Regions from separate parts of the Bacillus sp. CGMCC 1.60114 genome, predicted to be linked through region 2. Evidence: predicted binding sites of a transcription regulator. Region 2 holds the regulator's gene; each other region holds the start of a gene.
The links. Region 2 encodes Rex, which represses fermentation and respiration genes when NADH is low (regulators of the CRP and FNR family bind a similar motif). Its sites were predicted from a motif close to TTGTGAAATATTTCACAA; they were not measured.
Positions count from the first base shown of each region.

Region 1 (6,841 bases), on a different contig from region 2:
ATATTCCGCAGTAGCTCAGTGGTAGAGCTATCGGCTGTTAACCGATCGGTCGTAGGTTCGAGTCCTACCTGCGGAGCCATATAATATAGAGAAGTACCCAAGTGGCTCAAGGGGCTCCCCTGCTAAGGGAGTAGATCGCTTACGCGGTGCGAGGGTTCGAATCCCTTCTTCTCTGCCAGAAATTGGCCCGTTGGTCAAGTGGTTAAGACACCGCCCTTTCACGGCGGTAACACGGGTTCGAATCCCGTACGGGTCATATTAAAAGAGATAGCATATTATGCTATCTCTTTTTTTTATGTTGTTGAAACTCTTCCATTCTATAATTCTATGATTTAGCAGCTACTTGTAGTTCCCACATCAAAATTAAAATTCAAGCAATTATTAAACAACCACAAAAAACATTAGTAATCTTTCCTAAAAAGTCTCCAAACAAATATTTGTTGAATTCTGGCGCAGAATACACTTGAATGCTCCGTGCAAGAAATACAATCTTTGTGTTGATATATAGGAATGTTGGTTACCTCGTGTACCAATTTTAAGTGCGATTGCAAAGCCCCTTCCTACAACTGTATCAATGTAAGTGATAGTTCTTTTTTGACTCTTCCATTGTTGTTCACCCATTGCAACTACCTTTTTTCCAAACATATATGCTCGATCATGAGTAAGTGGGCATATGACGACTGTTAAGTGTAATGTTAAAGTTTTATGATTGTTTTTGGTTTATTTATGATATTTATGATTGTTTTTGAATGATTTTGATTGATTTTTGAAAGGGTTTTCGTTATGATGAATGTAAGAAGGAGGTGGCGGCATGTTAACACCTGAGCGTCACCAAATTATTTTGGATTTGGTGAAAAATAAAGGAATTGTAAAGCTTCAAGAGTTAGTTGCTGCAACTAACTCATCGGAATCGACGATTCGAAGAGATTTGATTTATTTAGAAGAGAAAAACTATATAAAGCGTGTTCATGGCGGAGCTTCACCGTTACAATCAAAAGGAAAAGAACCGAGTATGAATGAAAAATCCTTCAAAAATCTTCAGGAAAAAAAGTCGATTGGTCAATATGCAGCATCTCTTGTGGAAGACGGGCATTGTATTTATTTAGATGCCGGAAGTACGACGTTTGAAATGATTCCATTTTTGGAGGGAAAAGATATAACTGTCGTGACAAATGGACTTATGCATATTGAGGCATTGTTTCAAGCCAATATTCGGGCTTATTTACTTGGTGGCATGATGAAAAGCAATACAAGAGCGTTAATTGGAAGCGCTGCCCTTGAAAGCTTACTTCGCTATCGATTCGATTTTTGTTTTTTAGGGGCAAATGCTGTTCATCCTGTTTACGGTTATACAACGCCAGACCCTGAGGAAGCTTTGCTGAAGAAAACAGCTCTGCAACTTTCTAACTCGTGTTATGTTCTGGCGGATGGCAGTAAATTTTCAGAGATATCATTTGCGAAAATTGAAGAGCTCGAAGCAGCAAATATTATTGCAACTAATATTGGAGAGAACGAAGTAGCTCCTTATGCTAAAAAAACATTAATAAAGGTCGTGACAGTATGATTTACACTGTAACATTGAATCCTTCTGTAGATTATGTAGTGCAAGTAAATAATTTTGCACTACATTCGCTAAATCGCATGGAAAAAGAAGTGAAGTATCCAGGCGGAAAAGGAATTAATGTATCCCGTGTTCTAAAAAGAATTGATGTTTCTTCAAAAGCGCTTGGATTCATAGGGGGATTTACTGGTCGCTTTATTCAAGAAAAATTAGAAGAAGAGGGTATTGCAACCGATTTTATTGAAGTAGATGGTGATTCGCGGATTAACATTAAATTGAAAACAGGACAAGAAACTGAAATAAATGGAAGAGGTCCTGTTATTTTAAGTGAACAATTAGAACGTTTAATACAGCAAGTAGGCAATTTACAAGAAGGTGATGTTCTATTATTGGCAGGCAGTATTCCACCGTCTTTACCAGAATCGTTATATAAAGAAATCACAAAGGAATGCAGTGCGCGCGGCGTGAAAGTAGCTGTTGATGCGAGCGGAAAGGCATTGATTGATGTTGTAAAGCACCGTCCATTCTTTATAAAGCCAAACCATCACGAGTTAGGCGAACTATTTGATGTAGAAATTCAAAGTATTCAAGATGCGGCATTATACGGTAAGAAGCTTCTTGAAATGGGCGCAGAGCATGTTGTTGTATCAATGGCTGGGGATGGTGCACTCTTTCTTGCGAAGGAGCATGCATATTTTGCTAATGTGCCGAAAGGGCAAGTTGTAAATTCTGTTGGAGCTGGTGATTCGCTTGTGGCCGGTTTTCTAGGAACATATGAAAAAACTGGAGATTTAAAAGAAGCATTTCGATTTGGCGTTGCTACTGGAAGCGCAACAGCATTTTCTTCTGATCTTGCTGAAAAAGAAAAAATTGAGGAACTATTGTTGCAAGTAGAAGTACAATCTTTATCCTACATTAACGGGCAGTAAGCCACCCATCTTAAGATTGAGAGCGAAGCGAAGAAGATAGGGGAAATGAAGAAAATCTTCACGGATGGAAGTTTCACTTTATAGGAGAGAAGGATCTATATGAAAATTACAGAATTACTAAAAAAAGACACAATTCTTCTACAATTACAAACATCTTCTAAGCAAGAAACGATTGATGAAATGGTAAGTAAGCTTGCACAAGCAGGCCGATTACATGATGAGATTCAATTTAAAGAGGCAATTTTAACTCGTGAAGCACAAAGTACTACTGGCATTGGAGAAGGGATTGCAATTCCTCATGCAAAAACGGCTGCGGTTAAGACACCTGCTATTTGTTTTGCGAAATCAGATAGCGGTATAGACTATGAATCTCTCGATGGTCAACCAGCTCATTTATTCTTTATGATTGCAGCAAGTGAAGGAGCAAATAATGCTCATTTGGAAACTCTTTCTCGCTTATCTACATTACTTATGGATGCGGAATTTCGCGGGAAACTTATGAAAGCGCAAACAGAAGACGAGCTACTGCACCTTATTGATGCGAAAGAGAAAGAAGTTAATAAAGAAGAAAATACTGTACAGTCAAGTTCAAAGGGGAAAATTTTAGCAGTTACTGCTTGTCCTACAGGAATTGCTCATACGTATATGGCAGCAGATGCTTTAAAATCAAAAGCAAAGGAAATGGGTGTTGATATAAAAGTAGAAACAAATGGTTCTACAGGAGTAAAAAATGAATTGACTGCAGAAGAGATTCATGATGCAGTGGCAATTATTATTGCTGCAGATAAACAAGTTGAGATGGATCGTTTTAAAGGAAAGCATGTTATTGAGGTACCAGTTGCAGCTGGAATTCGTAAATCTGAGGAACTTATTAACCGTGCGCTTAAACAGGATGGACCTATCTATCAAGGAACAGGGGAAACTGTAAAGGGCGAAGTAAAAGAAAAACGCACAGGATTTTATAAGCATTTAATGAATGGTGTATCCAACATGCTTCCATTCGTTGTTGGTGGCGGGATTTTAATCGCACTGGCATTCGCTTTTGGCGGCATTCATGCAAAAGGGCCGATTGCTTCTACATTAATGGCAATTGGTGGCGGAAACGGAGCATTTTTCTTTATCGTTCCAGTATTAGCAGGATTTATTGCAAGTAGTATCGCAGATCGGCCTGGTTTTGCACCTGGTATGGTTGGAGGTTATTTAGCAGCACAAGCTGGGGCTGGATTTCTCGGTGGTTTAATCGCAGGATTTCTGGCAGGTTATGTGATCGTTCTCTTGAAAAAAGCTTTTCAAGTATTACCGGCACAACTTGAAGGAATTAAACCTGTTCTTTTGTATCCGTTGTTTGGTATTATGATTACTGGTTTGATTATGATTCTTGTTGTAAATGATCCTGTAGTAGCAATGAATAAAGGTTTAACACATTGGTTAAATGGATTAAGCGGAGGAAATGCTATTTTATTAGGTATCATTCTTGGTGGTATGATGGCCGTGGATATGGGAGGGCCTATCAACAAAGCTGCCTTTACATTCGGATTAGCGGCAATTGCTGCACATAATTTCGGACCGCATGCTGCAGTTATGGCTGGCGGTATGGTTCCGCCGCTTGGAGTTGCATTAGCAACAACTTTCTTTAAAGGAAAATTTACAGAGGCAGAGCGCAAATCTGGTATTACAAATTATATTATGGGTCTTTCTTTTATTACAGAGGGTGCTATTCCATTTGCAGCAGCTGATCCATTACGTGTAATTGTAAGCTGTGTTATAGGGTCTGCGATTGCAGGTGCTCTGACTATGGGGTTTCATATTACTCTTCCTGCACCGCACGGTGGCTTGTTCGTTATCCCTCTTGTGAATAAACCGATACTTTATTTATTAGCTATCGTAATAGGAGCAGTTGTAACAGCAGTTATGCTTGGGATTTGGAAAAAGCCTGTAAATAAATAAGAAAAGCGGTCAATTTTTGACCGCTTTTTTTACATTGTTAAAAAAAGAATGTGCCTAAAAAATATCGAAATGTTGTTTTTAGAGTTCTTTCTTCATAGTACGGATAAGAATCCTTATTTTTCTTTTTATCAAGCATACTTAACAAATATGAAGGAAAACAGTATGTGAATTTAGAATATGTATATGGTAGATTGAAATGGATTCCACATGTACCGTTATAACTTTATCCTATCTGTGAAAAAGTTCACAAATAGGCCATAAATTGTGAATGTATTCACAAAGAAACGTGCTACAATATGTGTGTAAGGAAGTTAAACAATATAAAATCAGTATTTTAATTATTTACTTAAATGACAATGATAATAATGAAATGAAAGATAGAGAGGGGATTTTACCATGAAAAAAGGTATTAATCGCGTAGTATTAGTAGGAACAGGAGCTGTAGGTTGCAGCTATGCATATTCTATGATTAACCAAGGTGTAGCTGAAGAGTTTGTTCTTGTTGACGTAAACGAAGCAAAAGCAGAAGGGGAAGCAATGGATTTAAGCCATGCTGTTCCATTTGCTCCAGCTCCAACAAAGGTTTGGAAAGGTAGTTATGCAGATTGTAAAGATGCAGATCTTGTTGTTATTACTGCTGGATTGCCACAAAAGCCAGGTGAAACTCGCTTAGATTTAGTTGAGAAGAACACAAAAATCTTTAAACAAATCGTTCGCGGCATCATGGATAGCGGATTTGATGGTATCTTCTTAATCGCAACTAACCCAGTTGATATTTTAACTTATGTAACTTGGAAAGAATCTGGATTACCAAAAGAACGTGTAATTGGTTCTGGTACAACTTTAGACTCTGCTCGTTTCCGTTACATGTTAGGTGAATATTTAAATGTGGATCCACGTAACGTTCACGCATATATTATTGGTGAACATGGTGACACAGAGCTTCCAGTATGGAGCCATACAACTGTTGGTGTACAAAAACTAGAAACAATTTTAGCAAACAATGAAAAGTACAATCAAAGCGATTTAGATGAAATCTTTGTGAATGTACGAGATGCTGCTTATCATATTATTCAACGCAAAGGTGCAACTTACTATGGTATCGGTATGTCACTATTACGTGTAACTAAAGCGATTTTAAACAATGAAAACAGCGTATTGACAGTATCTGCATACCTTGAAGGACAATACGGACAACAAGATGTTTACGTAGGTGTTCCAGCAGTTATCAACCGTCAAGGTATTCGAGAAGTTGTAGAGCTTGAATTGAACGCAGAAGAAGAATTGAAATTTGATCATTCTGTAAAAGTGCTAAAAGAAACTATGGCACCAGTACTATAATCCAAATTGTATATAACCCTTTCCGGCAAGCCCCTGTACATCCCCCTTTTGCCGGAAAGGGTTTTTTTATATTTTACTTTAAGTAGACAGTAATAACAGAATAACTGTAAACTCCTCCCTCTTTTTTACTTTAAAAATTATTCTAAAATAAAACGCTTACAAGGAATATTCGTCAAAATTCGATATTTTCAGCTGAAATTTACGGAATTACCATGAATTTCCGCGAAAAAAACGTATGTTTTTTTAGAAAATCGCAAGGATATTTCTATTTACCGAAGAATAGTAATAACATATTAAAAATTCTGTCATCTTGTGAGGTGAACATAGTGATTGTAACAAATTGTAATGAGGAAAACATGCTATTGTTTCATAAAGAGAAATTTTACAATAGCTACGAAATACTTGGGGCTCATCTAACTAAGGAAGATGGGGTGCAAGGAACACGCTTTTCCGTATGGGCTCCTCATGCACAAGCTGTGAGTATTGTAGGGGATTTTAATGAATGGAATAATCAAATGCATGAAATGATGCGAGTGACAGAGGAAGGAATTTGGTCTTTATTTATACCAAATGTAGCTCAGCTAGAATTGTACAAATATGCAATCGAAGCCTCAAACGGTCATACAATTTTAAAAGCTGATCCGTATGCAATGTATGCTGAAGTGAGACCAAATACGGCATCCATTGTTTATGATATAAAAGGATATAAATGGAAAGATCAGAAGTGGTTTCAAAAAAAGAAACGAAAACCAATTTACAATGAACCGTTAGCAATTTATGAGCTTCACTTTGGTTCATGGAAAAAGAAAGAAGATGAGTCTTTTTACTCTTACAGAGAAATGGCAGATGAGCTTATTCCGTATGTAGTGGAGCATCAATTTACTCATATTGAAATTATGCCGCTTATTGAACACCCGTATGATCGTTCTTGGGGATATCAAGGGACTGGATATTATGCGCCGACAAGTAGATACGGAACACCGCAGGATTTTATGTATTTTGTCGATGAATGTCACAAATATGGGATCGGTGTCATTTTAGATTGGGTACCAGGGCATTTTTG
Region 1 is NZ_JBHTHG010000108.1:2,009-8,849, forward strand. Features, by position in the region: tRNA gene ACFQZ1_RS16405 (tRNA-Ile) at 1-1, shown strand, start outside; tRNA gene ACFQZ1_RS16410 (tRNA-Asn) at 5-79, shown strand; tRNA gene ACFQZ1_RS16415 (tRNA-Ser) at 88-178, shown strand; tRNA gene ACFQZ1_RS16420 (tRNA-Glu) at 185-256, shown strand; gene ACFQZ1_RS16425 (DeoR/GlpR family DNA-binding transcription regulator) at 812-1,564, shown strand; gene pfkB (1-phosphofructokinase) at 1,561-2,490, shown strand; gene ACFQZ1_RS16435 (PTS fructose transporter subunit IIABC) at 2,590-4,437, shown strand; gene ACFQZ1_RS16440 (L-lactate dehydrogenase) at 4,834-5,778, shown strand; gene glgB (1,4-alpha-glucan branching protein GlgB) at 6,105-6,841, shown strand, end outside.
Region 1: the regulator Rex is predicted to act here: its motif matches at 4,700-4,717, upstream of ACFQZ1_RS16440 (L-lactate dehydrogenase).

Region 2 (6,841 bases):
GAGTGACGTACTTCCGGGTGGAATTGTACACCATATAAGTTTTGTGCTTCGTTGCTCATACCAGCAATTGGGCAAGACTCACTTGTTGCATCTACTACGAAACCTTCCGGTAAGCCTGTTACTAAGTCACCATGACTCATCCAAACAACTTGTTCTTCTGGAAGATTTGTATATAATTTCGATTGGTTCTCTACTTTTAATACTGCTTTTCCGTACTCACGATGGTCTGCGCGTTCTACTTTTCCACCAAAGTGTTTTGTCATTAACTGCATGCCGTAGCAAATACCGAAGATCGGTAAGCCTAAGTCAAAGATTTTTTCGTCACAGTGGAATGCACTTTCGCCATATACACTGTTTGGTCCACCAGAGAAGATAATTCCTTTTGGATTCATCGCTTTAATTTCTTCTGCTGTAATTGTATGTGGATGAAGTTCACTATACACGCCAAATTCACGAATGCGACGCGCAATTAACTGGTTGTACTGACTTCCAAAATCTAAAACGATAATCGTATCGTGCTGTTTCTTCAAAATAATCACCCCATAGTTCTGTATATAAACATTTTCACCAATTTGGTAAAAACAATTACCAATATAATAAAAAAAGCCAGTCCCCTGCCCTCAGTCTCATAACAAAGAAAAGGCAGGAGCCTAGCTTTATAAAGGAGGTTTCTCCTTATAAACATAGACACACTGCCTTCATAGTCAGGTTGTTTACGGTAACCCGGTAGAGACTCTCAATCCATATTATTGAGGATATATGAAGGAATACTTTATATTATCTTCCTAGATTCTAACAATGAAGTATGAATACGGTCAAGAGAGAAAGCGACAAAATTCTACAGAAATTATTTTCCTGTATAGAGAAACTTCCTTCACCCCCGGCTTCACTAACATTTATTTGAACGAGTCAACATCTTATAGACAGTTTCTTGAAACACCTATCTTTTTTATCCCGCTATTCGCGAGCAGTAAGAGATCCCCACCTCAAGTTTTAGGGAGAAGCGAGGAAGATAGGTGCCCGTAAAAGCCCGATTGGGCGGGCTTTCCATCAGTGGGGATGAAAAAAACCACTGATGGAAGTTTCACTTTATATTTTACTACTTATAGAACAAAAAACATCCACCTCTATAAAGAGATGGATGTTTCGCGGCGCATGAAATTACATCATGCCGCCCATACCGCCCATGCCCATGCCGCTCATGTCAGGCATTCCAGCAGCACCAGCTGGTTCTGGTTTATCAGCAACAACTGCTTCAGTTGTTAAGAACATCGCTGCAACAGATGCTGCGTTTTGAAGCGCAGAACGAGTTACTTTCGTTGGATCTACGATACCAGACTCAAGCATGTTTACCCACTCGCCTGTTGCTGCGTTGAAACCAACGCCTACCTTTTCGCCTTTTAAGCGTTCTACAACAACAGAACCTTCTAAACCAGCGTTGATTGCGATTTGACGAACTGGCTCTTCTAATGCACGAAGTACGATGTTGATACCTGTTGCTACGTCGCCTTCAGCTGCAAGACCAGCTACTTTAGTATATACGTTCATAAGTGAAGTACCGCCACCTGCAACAATACCTTCTTCTACTGCTGCACGAGTTGAGTTAAGTGCATCTTCAATACGAAGTTTGCGCTCTTTCAATTCAGTTTCAGTTGCTGCACCTACTTTAATTACAGCTACGCCACCTGCTAGTTTAGCAAGACGCTCTTGTAATTTTTCACGATCGAATTCAGAAGTTGTTTCTTCTAACTGCGCACGGATTTGACCGATGCGAGCTTCGATTTGTTCTGTATTTCCTACACCTTCAACAATTGTTGTATTTTCTTTCGTTACAACAACTTTGCTAGCGCGTCCTAAAGATGCGATAGTTGCAGATTTTAAGTCGCGTCCTAATTCTTCTGTGATCACTTCACCGCCAGTTAAAATCGCAATATCTTCTAACATAGCTTTACGACGATCACCGAAGCCAGGAGCTTTAACAGCTACTACGTTGAACGTACCACGAAGTTTATTTACTACTAATGTAGCTAACGCTTCGCCTTCTACATCTTCAGAGATGATAAGAAGTGGCTTACCTTGTTGTACCACTTGCTCTAATACTGGTAAGATTTCTTGAATGCTAGAAACCTTTTTATCAGTAATTAAGATAAATGGGTTATCAAGAACAGCTTCCATTTTATCAGAATCAGTAATCATGTAAGGAGAAGCATATCCACGGTCGAACTGCATACCTTCTACTACATCTAATTCTGTTGTGAATCCTTTAGATTCTTCTAATGTAATAACGCCGTCGTTACCAACACGCTCCATTGCTTCTGCAATTAATTGCCCTACTTCTTCGTCAGCAGCAGAAATAGCAGCTACTTGTGCGATAGAAGATTTACCTTCGATTGGTTTAGAAATCGTTTTTAATTCTTCTACTGCTGCAATAACAGCTTTTTCGATACCTTTACGAAGACCCATTGGATTTGCACCAGCTGTTACGTTTTTTAAACCTTCACGAATCATAGCTTGCGCTAATACAGTTGCAGTTGTTGTTCCGTCACCAGCTACATCATTTGTTTTGCTAGCAACTTCTGCTACTAATTTTGCACCCATATTTTCAAATGCATCTTCTAATTCGATTTCTTTTGCAATTGTTACACCGTCATTTGTAATAAGCGGAGAACCAAATTTTTTCTCAAGTACTACGTTGCGACCTTTTGGTCCAAGCGTAACTTTTACTGCGTTTGCAAGAGTGTCGACACCGCGAAGCATCGAACGACGTGCTTCTTCACTAAATTTAATATCTTTTGCCATAATATTTGACCCCCTTGAATTTTTTAAGATTTATATAATTAACCGATAACTGCTAAAATGTCGCTTTCACGTAAAATTAAGTATTCTGCACCTTCGTATTTCACTTCAGTACCTGCATATTTTGAGAAGATAATACGATCGCCTGCAGCTAACTCTAAAGCAACACGCTCACCATTTTCAAGCACTCGACCAGTACCAACTGCTACTACTTTACCTTCTTGTGGTTTTTCTTTTGCAGTGTCTGGTAATACGATACCACTTGCTGTTTTTTCTTCTGCTTGAACAAGCTCAATTACAACGCGATCACCTAATGGCTTTAGCATGAACAATAACCTCCTCATTGACTATGTAAATTTTATGTTTATTAGCACTCGAACACTCCGAGTGCTAACACACTTATTATAATAAAGAATCTTATTTTCTTTTGCAAGTGAAAAAACGTAATTTTTCGGAAAACTATTCTACATTCTTTTCCTTTTTTCTATAAGCTTATATACTTTACCGGATGAATAACATAATAATTCTTACCTTCACGGAAAATCAGTACTGATAGAAGATTCATCATCGTTTTTCCTTCTTCTCCTATGTTACAATAAGAAAGATGCCATAAGTTGTTTTCTCTATGGGTAGAGCATTTTCCTTTTTCATTACAAAAAATTTAAAAAGGAGTTATGAAATTGAAGAGACAATACTGGTGGGTTGTTATTACATATATTTTAATGCAATTATCAGGGGTAATTGGAGGATGGATCCTTTTAAAAAGCGGAATATACAACAATGGAAACAGGAGCTTTCAAGAAAAGGTTCAATTAGCAACTGCACATTGGGGAATAATCAGCTTCTTCGTTGCTCTTATTATCATCCTACTGTTATTACGCAATGATACACAATCGGAAAAATGGGAGCGAGAAAAAACAAGCATTTCTGCTACAATAGGTTGGATCATTTTAGGAGTTTTTCTTGCTTTATTCGCCCAAGTAATTGCTGGCACCATCGAAACACAAATTTTTAAAGTTGAAGCTGAATCTGAAAATACACAAAACATTATCGAAATCATAAAAGCTGCTCCATTATTTATAATTGTTTCGTCTATATTTGCTCCTATTCTTGAGGAAATTGTATTTAGAAAGATTCTATTTGGAACACTATATAAACGATATAACTTCTTTATCGCAGCAATCGTGAGTTCTCTTATATTTGCTTTAATTCATTTTGACCCTACACATTTATTAGTGTATATTTCCATGGGGCTTGTTTTTTCATTTTTATACGTTAAAACGAAACGAATTATTGTACCCATTATGGCTCATGTTATGATGAATACAAATGTTATGTTAATTACATTTGTACTTCATCCCTATCTAGAAAAAGCTGAAAAATTGCAAGGATTTATCGGAGGATTTTAAACATGCGAAATTCACCATTTGTTATGGCAACTTTGTACTTTCTTCTCGGGTGTATTTTTACATACTTAGCAATTACAAGTGTTGAAGATACAATTTGGAACTTTTATACACTATTGCTTGCTATAATGGCAACCGTTGATTTTAATTTGGCACTTCGCCTTCTTTTTTCTAAATCGAAAAAAGGTAATATGAAGAAATAATAAAAACGCAGGGAATTCCTGCGTTTTTATTTTGGATAATTTTTTAAAAAGTACACAAGCGTTTGTAATTCTACCGCTAAATCAATATGATGAATTCGAATATGTTCTACTATATTTAACCTAGCAGGTGTAAAGTTTAAAACACCTTGTATACCAGTATGCGATAAGCGATCTGCTACAGCTTGTGCAACAGAAGCAGGTACTGTTAATATTGCCACTTTTATATCATCTGATAATTTCTCTTCTAATTCATCCAGATGATATACTGGAATTCCTCCGATTTCTTTTCCAACTTTCTCTTCATCAACGTCAAATGCCATCTCAATTTTTGTATTATTATTTTTCGTAAAATTGTAATGTAAGAAAGCTGTCCCTAAATTACCTACCCCTATTAGAGCTACACGCGTTACATCATCTTGGTCAAGTGTTTCGCGAAAAAACGACAATAAATAATTTACGTTATAGCCGTATCCCTTTTTCCCTAATGCCCCAAAGTATGAAAAATCTCTTCGAATTGTCGCAGAATCCACTTTCACCGCTTCACTTAATTCTGCAGATGATACGCGTTGCTTACCAGATAATGATAAGTTTTGGATAAATCGATAGTATAGAGGCAATCTTTTGGCAGTCGCCTGCGGAATTTTAGGCTGCTCCATGCAACCCCCTCCTCTCTTCCTATCTGTTCAAGTGATTGAAACATGTACGGAAGTTTAGCATTGAAAGTTTTCCTTGTATAATAGAGAGAGAACTTCTCTATTATGTTCAACTATACACTATTTTTAGTATGATTGAGAAATATAATCATGGCAAAGTTAAGAAATTATTTGAGGTGAAAACATTGATTCTACTACAAGTAAATAACCTTTCCAAGTTATACGCCGCTGAAATGATTCTTTCAAACATTAAGTTAGAGGTACAGACGCGTGATCGTATTGCACTTGTCGGCCGTAACGGCGCTGGAAAGTCTACATTATTAAAGATTATTGCGGGAGAACTGTCCCATGACAGCGGAGAAATTATTAAACCGAAAGATGTATCTATCGGTTACTTAGCACAGCACACTGGTCTTGAGACGTCATTAACCATTTGGGATGAAATGCTAACGGTATTTCTCGACTTGCAACGCATGGAGAAAGAACTCCGAAGGCTAGAACAAGAAATGGGAAAAGAAGAAAATTTCACAAATGTCACTGTACATGAAAGATTGTTAGCAGAGTATGATCGCCTGCAATTAGATTATAAAAATAAAGGCGGCTACCAATACGAAGCGGACATTCGCTCTGTTTTAAGCGGACTCGGCTTTCCGTCTGAAACACACGGAACTACAATCTCGACATTAAGCGGTGGACAAAAAACTCGTTTAGCTCTTGGAAAATTATTGTTAACAAAACCAGATTTGCTTATTTTGGATGAGCCAACAAACCATTTAGATATCGATACATTAACATGGCTAGAACAATATTTACAAGGCTATCCTGGCGCTATTTTAATCGTTTCACACGATCGATACTTTCTAGATAAACTCGTAACACAGGTGTATGAAATCTCTAATAAACAAAGTCGTAAATACACGGGAAACTACAGTAAGTATTTAGAACTTAAAGCATCACTATACGAACAAGAGATAAAGCGGTATGAGAAACAGCAAGAAGAAGTCACAAAGCTACAAGACTTCATTCAAAAAAATATTGCCCGTGCTTCCACAACAAAACGAGCACAAAGTCGCCAAAAACAATTAAATCGTATGGAACTTATGACGAGACCACTCGGTGATGAAAAATCTGCTTCTTTCCACTTTGATATCGATAGGCAAAGCGGTAATGATGTACTACAAGTAAAAAATGTCACAATTGGTTATAATAATGAGCCAATCATTGAGCACATTCATTTCCAATTAACAAGAGGTGATAGTGTTGCCCTTGTCGGTCCAAATGGAATCGGAAAATCCACTTTATTAAAATCTCTTGTGGATAAACTTCGTCCTTTAAACGGCAGTATTTCATTCGGCTCTAACGTTTCTATTGGATATTATGACCAAGAACAAGCAAACTTAACATCATCGAAACGCGTATTAGATGAACTTTGGGATGATTACCCGCTGCAACCAGAAAAAGAAATCCGCACAGTACTTGGAAATTTTTTATTTTCTGGTGATGATGTCTTAAAGCCAGTCTCTTCTTTAAGTGGCGGACAGAAAGCACGTTTAGCCCTTGCAAAACTTATGATGCAAAAATCAAATGTACTTATTTTAGATGAACCGACAAACCATTTAGATTTAAGTAGCAAAGAAATCTTAGAAAATGCTCTTATTGATTTTCCAGGAACTATTTTATTTGTTTCCCATGACCGCTATTTCATTAATCGCATCACCACAAAGGTTATTGAGTTATCAACAGACGGGGCAGTGGAATATCTAGGCGATTACGATTATTATGT
Region 2 is NZ_JBHTHG010000062.1:3,756-10,596, reverse strand. Features, by position in the region: gene guaA (glutamine-hydrolyzing GMP synthase) at 1-530, opposite strand, end outside; purine riboswitch at 682-783, opposite strand; gene groL (chaperonin GroEL) at 1,162-2,799, opposite strand; gene groES (co-chaperone GroES) at 2,838-3,122, opposite strand; gene ACFQZ1_RS10955 (CPBP family intramembrane glutamic endopeptidase) at 3,477-4,205, shown strand; gene ACFQZ1_RS10950 (YdiK family protein) at 4,208-4,405, shown strand; gene ACFQZ1_RS10945 (redox-sensing transcriptional repressor Rex) at 4,432-5,061, opposite strand; gene ACFQZ1_RS10940 (ABC transporter ATP-binding protein) at 5,244-6,841, shown strand, end outside.

Region 3 (6,841 bases), on a different contig from region 2:
ATAAGCGGCCATCTTCAAAATTTGGTTATCGTTCATTCCTTTTTTCACGACCATATTGATTTTCACTTCTAATCCGGCTGCCCTTGCTGCTTCAATTCCTCGTAATATAGGCTTCGTGCTTACATTGCGGCCGTTAATGCTTCGAAATACATCATCATCTAGTGCATCTAAACTGACGTTTACTCGCCCTAAACCAGCTTCTTTTAAAGCTTTCGCTTGCTTCGTTAAATGAATACCGTTCGTCGTTAGCCCAATATCTGTTAGACCTTCTAATTTTACAAGACGTTCTATGAGCTTTGGTAAATCTTTACGAAGTAACGGTTCGCCGCCAGTTAATCGAATTTTCTTGACACCCATGCGAACAAAAAGCTTAGCTACTCGCTCAATCTCATCAAATGTGAGTAAAAACTCATCTTTTAAAAACGCATAATCTGGTCCAAACACTTCAGCCGGCATACAATATGTGCATCGAAAATTACAACGATCAATAACAGAAATACGTAAATCTTGAAGCGGACGCTGCCATGCATCGAAAATCTTCTCAGTCATCTTCACCCCTCCTTCTTGTTGCATGTATATCTATTTTTATTTTATTTTATTATAATATATTTTTAAACGGGGTGTTTTTACCCAAAACTCTTTATCTTTTTTAACTGCCCTTCATTTGCCTTTATCATAAAAAAGAACGACAATCTATGTTGTGATATTTCTCACATCATATATACCATTCAAAAATTCTTCACAAATCTGTCCGTATTTTGTTCACATTGTATGAAATTCCTGATACCCAACCCATTACAAAAAAAGTGTACAATCTAAGTTGCACACTTTTTACTGCTTTTAATCCACTTATACTTGCGTCCGATATTCCTTCCCCCACTCACACATAAGCGTAATAATTGGCGTAAGGGATCTTCCGAAATTCGTTAAAGAATACTCCACTTTTGGCGGAACTTCTTTATATACCTCCCGATGAATTACACCTGCAGCCTCGAGCTCTCGTAACTGTCTTGTTAACATGCGCTGCGTTATGCCAGGCATTAATCGCAAAAATTGATTAAAACGAATTTCTTTCGCATTCATTAAATGAAACAAAATAACCCCTTTCCATTTCCCCCCAATTACATCTAGTGTTAACTCTACCGGACAACGATATATCTCTTCATTTTTCATTTCATCACTCTCCATTAGTATACAAATTGATACTATATGCTAAAAATGTGCGTACTTACATCATTTATTGTACTACTGTAGAATCTATTTTGTAATCAACTTACTATAAAAAAGCAAATTACGAAAAGGTGGTTATGTAAATGAAACATACAAAAGAAGGAATTTTAAAAGCTTATCACTTTAGACATGCGTGTAAAAAATTCGATGTAAATAAAAAAATCTCTGATGAAGATTTTCATTTCATTTTAGAAACTGGCCGACTTTCTCCAAGTTCATTTGGTTTTGAACCTTGGAAATTTGTTGTCATTCAAAATCAAGAACTTCGCGAAAAACTTCTCCCTGTAGCATGGGGGGCTCAAAAACAATTACCGACAGCAAGCCACTTTGTCGTTATATTAGCTCGTAAAAAAGAAGAAATGCTTTATAATTCTTCCTATATTTCGAATTTCATGAAAAATATTCAGAAGCTTCCAGAAGAAGTCATAGCAATGATGAGTGGCTTTTATAAGAAGTTTCAAGAATCTGATTTTCAATTATTAGAAAGCGATCGTGCAATGTTTGATTGGGCCTCTAAACAAACTTACATCGCTCTCGGTAATATGATGACTGCAGCTGCTCAGATTGGTATCGATTCTTGTCCAATTGAAGGATTCAATCCAGAAAAAGTAAATGCAGTTTTAAAAGAAGAAGGAATTATTTCAGATGATACATTTGGTGTCTCAGTTCTCGTTGCTTTTGGTTATCGCGCGGAAGAACCAAAACATGATAAAACGCGTCAATCAATGAATCAAGTTGTTGAATGGATTAAATAAAGAAAAAAGGTGCCTGCAACAGGCATCTTTTTTCTTTTCTAAAAGTACGCTTACTCACAGATAAAAATTACGATATCTCTTATACTACATTGAAAATATCTCTTGCATTTTCACTATATTTACATTCAAAATAAGAAATAGACTGTTCTGAAAAGAAAGGTGATTGCTGTGGCAAACAGTACGGCATTATCAAATGATTTAAAAGAATTGCTCGCATCTGTCGAATATAAAATGAAAGTAAGCAAAGCTAATTATATTTTCCAAGAAGGTATGGTGGCAAAAGAACTATACATTATTCACTCTGGAAAAGTACAAATTAGTAAAATTAGTGCCGATGGTCAAGAATTGACACTGCGCATTTGTTCGCAAAATGATATTATCGGAGAACTTACATTGTTTACAGAGGATGCCAAATATTTGTTAAATGCAAAAGTGCTTGAGCAGGCAGAAATTGGTGTCATTAAACGAGATGCATTAGAAAAAGCATTGCTGGAAAAACCAGCTCTTGCGTTTGAATTTATGAAGTGGGTTAGTGAGCATTTACGAAGAATGCAAACGAAGTTTCGTGATTTAGTATTGCATGGCAAAAAGGGAGCGCTCTATTCGACTCTCATTCGCATGACGAATAGTTATGGGGTTTTAAAAGAAGATGGTATTCTCATTGATCTTCCATTAACGAATCAAGAGCTTGCAAACTTCTGTGCAACCTCTCGTGAAAGTGTCAATCGCATGTTAAATGATTTAAAAAAACAAGGCATTATCTCCATTCATAAAGGAAAGATTACCATTCATAATTTACACTTTTTAAAATGTGCAATCGCTTGTGAAGATTGCCCTACCTCTATTTGTAGTATTGAGTAGCATCTCATTTAGATGCTGCTCTTTTTTTATTCTACATCTTAAACTTGTTTTGTAATGTGCAAAATGTCACATCTTCTCTTTTTTTCCCTTACACATTCATGAATTTTTGACAATCTGTTGAACTGTGATAGATATCACATCTCTATTTTGCACGCCCTCTTATAGTGAAAGTAAGCAAGAGAGACGCAATAAAGGAGTGAACAGTATGAAAAAGAAACCATCACCATTCATGCAACGTTTAAAATATTTTTCTCCAATAGATCGTTACAACGATAATCATACACAAGAAACATACGAAGACCGCGAATGGGAAAACGCTTATAGAAAGCGATGGCAGCATGATAAGGTGATCCGCTCCACGCATGGCGTAAACTGCACCGGTTCTTGCAGTTGGAACATTTACGTAAAAGATGGAATTGTAACTTGGGAAGGACAAGAGCTAAATTATCCGACTACTGGTCCTGATATGCCAGACTTTGAGCCACGCGGATGTCCGCGCGGAGCAAGCTTTTCTTGGTACATCTATAGCCCGCTTCGTGTGAAATACCCATATGTACGCGGCGTTCTTTGGAATATGTGGCAAGAAGAACTACAAAAACATGAATCACCGTTAGACGCTTGGAAAAGCATTGTTGAAAATCCAGAAAAAGCACGCACATATAAAGGGGCACGCGGAAAAGGCGGCTTCATTCGTGCAAATTGGGATGAGGTATTACAGCTTGTTGCTGCTTCCTTATTATATACAGTAATTAAGTACGGTCCGGATCGAAATGTCGGCTTCTCGCCAATTCCTGCGATGTCAATGTTAAGTCACGCAGCAGGCAGCCGCTTTATGCAGCTTATGGGCGGACCGATGCTTAGCTTCTACGATTGGTACGCTGACTTACCGCCAGCTTCACCGCAAATTTGGGGTGATCAAACAGATGTACCAGAAAGTAGTGATTGGTACAACGCCGGTTACATTATGACATGGGGTTCAAACGTACCAATGACAAGAACACCAGATGCCCACTTCTTAGCGGAAGTGCGCTATAAAGGAACGAAAGTCGTTTCTGTTAGCCCTGATTTTGCCGAATCAACAAAATTCGCTGATGACTGGATCAGTGTAAAACAAGGAACAGACGGTGCACTTGCAATGGCAATGGGGCACGTCATTTTACAAGAGTTTTACGTGGACAAACAAGTGGACTACTTCATAAATTATGCGAAACAATATACAGATTTCCCATTCCTTGTCACGTTAAAGCAACAAGGAGATCAATTTGTTGCAGATCGCTTCTTAAATGCTGCTGATATTGACCGGGAAACGAAGCTTGGCGAATGGAAACCTGTTCTTTGGAACGATAACGGTCATGATTTCGCTACGCCGCACGGCACAATGGGATCACGCTGGGATAACGAGAAGAAGTGGAACTTACGTTTAGAAGATGAACAAACAGGCGAAAAAATTGATCCGCGTCTTTCTTTACTTGGTATGGAGGATGCAATTGGAACTGTACAAATTCCGTACTTTTCTGATGACGGAAATGAAGTATTAGAACGTTCCATTCCAGTGAAAAAGATTACAACACCAAACGGAGATCTTTTCGTAACAACCGTCTATGATTTAACATTAGCAAACTACGGTGTAGACCGCGGTCTTGGCGGCCAAGAACCGAAGAGCTTTGATGAAGATGTTCCATTTACGCCAGCATGGCAAGAAAAAATGACAGGTGTAAAACGAGAACTTATTATTCAAATCGCTCGTGAATTTGCTCAAAATGCAGTTGATACAAATGGACGCTCAATGATTATTGTTGGCGCTGGTATTAACCATTGGTTTAACTCTGATACGATTTACCGCGCTGTGTTAAACCTTGTTCTTCTTGTTGGTGCACAAGGTGTAAACGGCGGCGGCTGGGCTCATTATGTCGGCCAAGAAAAATTACGCCCAGCAGAAGGTTGGCAAACCATCGCAACAGCAAAGGATTGGCAAGGCCCGCCGAAACTGCAAAACGGTACATCCTTCTTCTATTTCGTTACAGATCAGTGGCGCTATGAAGATACACCAGTTGGACATTTAGCATCGCCAGTTGTTGGCAATTCACGCTATCAACATCATGGTGATTACAATGTGTTAGCTGCTCGTCTTGGCTGGCTACCTTCTTATCCAACGTTCGAAAAGAATGGCATTGAACTATATAAAGAAGCGGTCGCTAGTGGCGCAACAACGGGGGAGGAAATCGGGAAATATGTTGCAGAGAAGCTAAAAAACAAAGAGCTCAAATTTGCGATTGAAGACCCAGATAACAAAAATAACTTCCCGCGCAACTTATTCGTATGGCGCGCGAACTTAATTTCAAGCTCTGGTAAAGGACACGAGTATTTCTTAAAACATTTATTAGGTACAACAAACGGATTAATGAACGACGATCATGATTCATTACGACCAGAGGAAATAAAGTGGCATGAAGAAGCACCTGAAGGAAAGCTAGATCTACTTATCAACTTAGATTTCCGCATGGCTGGAACAGCACTATACTCTGACATCGTTCTTCCTGCTTCCACGTGGTATGAAAAGCATGATTTAAGCAGTACAGATATGCATCCGTTCGTGCATCCATTTAACCCAGCAATCGGTTCACCGTGGGAAGCACGCTCTGACTGGGATATTTTCTGCTCCCTTTCAAAAGCAGTCTCTGATCTAGCACAAAAGTTAGACCTTGAGCCAATGAAAGAGATTGTTGCAACACCGCTTCTTCACGATACACCGCAAGAATTAGCGCAGCCGCTTGGACAAATTAAAGATTGGAGCAAAGGGGAATGTGAGCCAATCCCAGGCAAAACAATGCCGCAAATTCATGTTGTAGAACGTGACTATAAAACGATTTATGACAAAATGACCGCACTTGGACCAAACGTTGGAAAACAACCGATTGGTACAAAAGGTATCTCCTGGTCTGCGGAAAAAGAATACGAACAATTAAAGAGTAAATTAGGTGTAATTCGCGCTGATTCGATCGCGAAAGGATGCCCTGACATAACAGAAGCAATCAATGCCGCTGAAGCTGTATTAACCCTTTCTTCAACAACAAACGGTCATATGGCAGTAAAAGCATGGGAAGCGCTTGAAAAACAAACGGACTTACAACTTCGTGATTTAGCAGAAGAACGTGAAGAAGAATGCTTCACATTCGAACAAATTACAGCACAGCCAAAAACAGTTATTACATCCCCTGCTTTTAGTGGTTCAGAAAAAGGAGGACGCCGTTACTCACCGTTTACAACAAACGTAGAACGTCTTATTCCTTGGCGAACAATAACAGGACGTCAATCTTTCTACTTAGATCACGATATGATGAAAGAATTTGGCGAAACAATGGCAACGTTCAAACCAATTTTACAGCATAAACCGTTCCGTAAATCTCGCCCTGAAGTAGAAGGAAAAGAAATTACGCTGAACTATTTAACACCGCATAACAAGTGGTCCATTCATAGTATGTACTTTGATTCACTGCCGATGTTAACACTGTTCCGCGGCGGACCAACAGTATGGATGAATAAAGATGACGCTGCTGAAGCCGGTGTTGCTGATAATGACTGGATTGAATGCTTTAACCGAAACGGTGTCGTTGTTGCACGTGCTGTCGTAACACACCGCATGCCGCGTGGAATGGCCTTTATGCATCATGCACAAGATCGCCATATTAACGTGCCTGGTACGAACTTAACAAGTAACCGCGGAGGAACACATAATAGCCCGACACGTATTCACGTAAAACCAACGCATATGATTGGCGGATACGGCCAATTAAGCTACGGCTTTAACTACTATGGTCCAACAGGAAACCAACGTGACTTAAACGTCGTCATCCGCAAACTGAAGGAGGTAGATTGGCTTGAAGATTAAAGCGCAGGTCGGAATGGTAATGAACCTAGATAAATGCATCGGTTGCCACACTTGTAGCGTAACGTGCAAAAACACCTGGACGAATCGTCCAGGTGCTGAATATATG
Region 3 is NZ_JBHTHG010000108.1:147,408-154,248, reverse strand. Features, by position in the region: gene moaA (GTP 3',8-cyclase MoaA) at 1-549, opposite strand, end outside; gene ACFQZ1_RS17145 (winged helix-turn-helix transcriptional regulator) at 850-1,188, opposite strand; gene ACFQZ1_RS17140 (NAD(P)H-dependent oxidoreductase) at 1,314-1,985, shown strand; gene ACFQZ1_RS17135 (Crp/Fnr family transcriptional regulator) at 2,154-2,846, shown strand; gene ACFQZ1_RS17130 (nitrate reductase subunit alpha) at 3,052-6,735, shown strand; gene narH (nitrate reductase subunit beta) at 6,725-6,841, shown strand, end outside.
Region 3: the regulator Rex is predicted to act here: its motif matches at 2,901-2,918, upstream of ACFQZ1_RS17130 (nitrate reductase subunit alpha).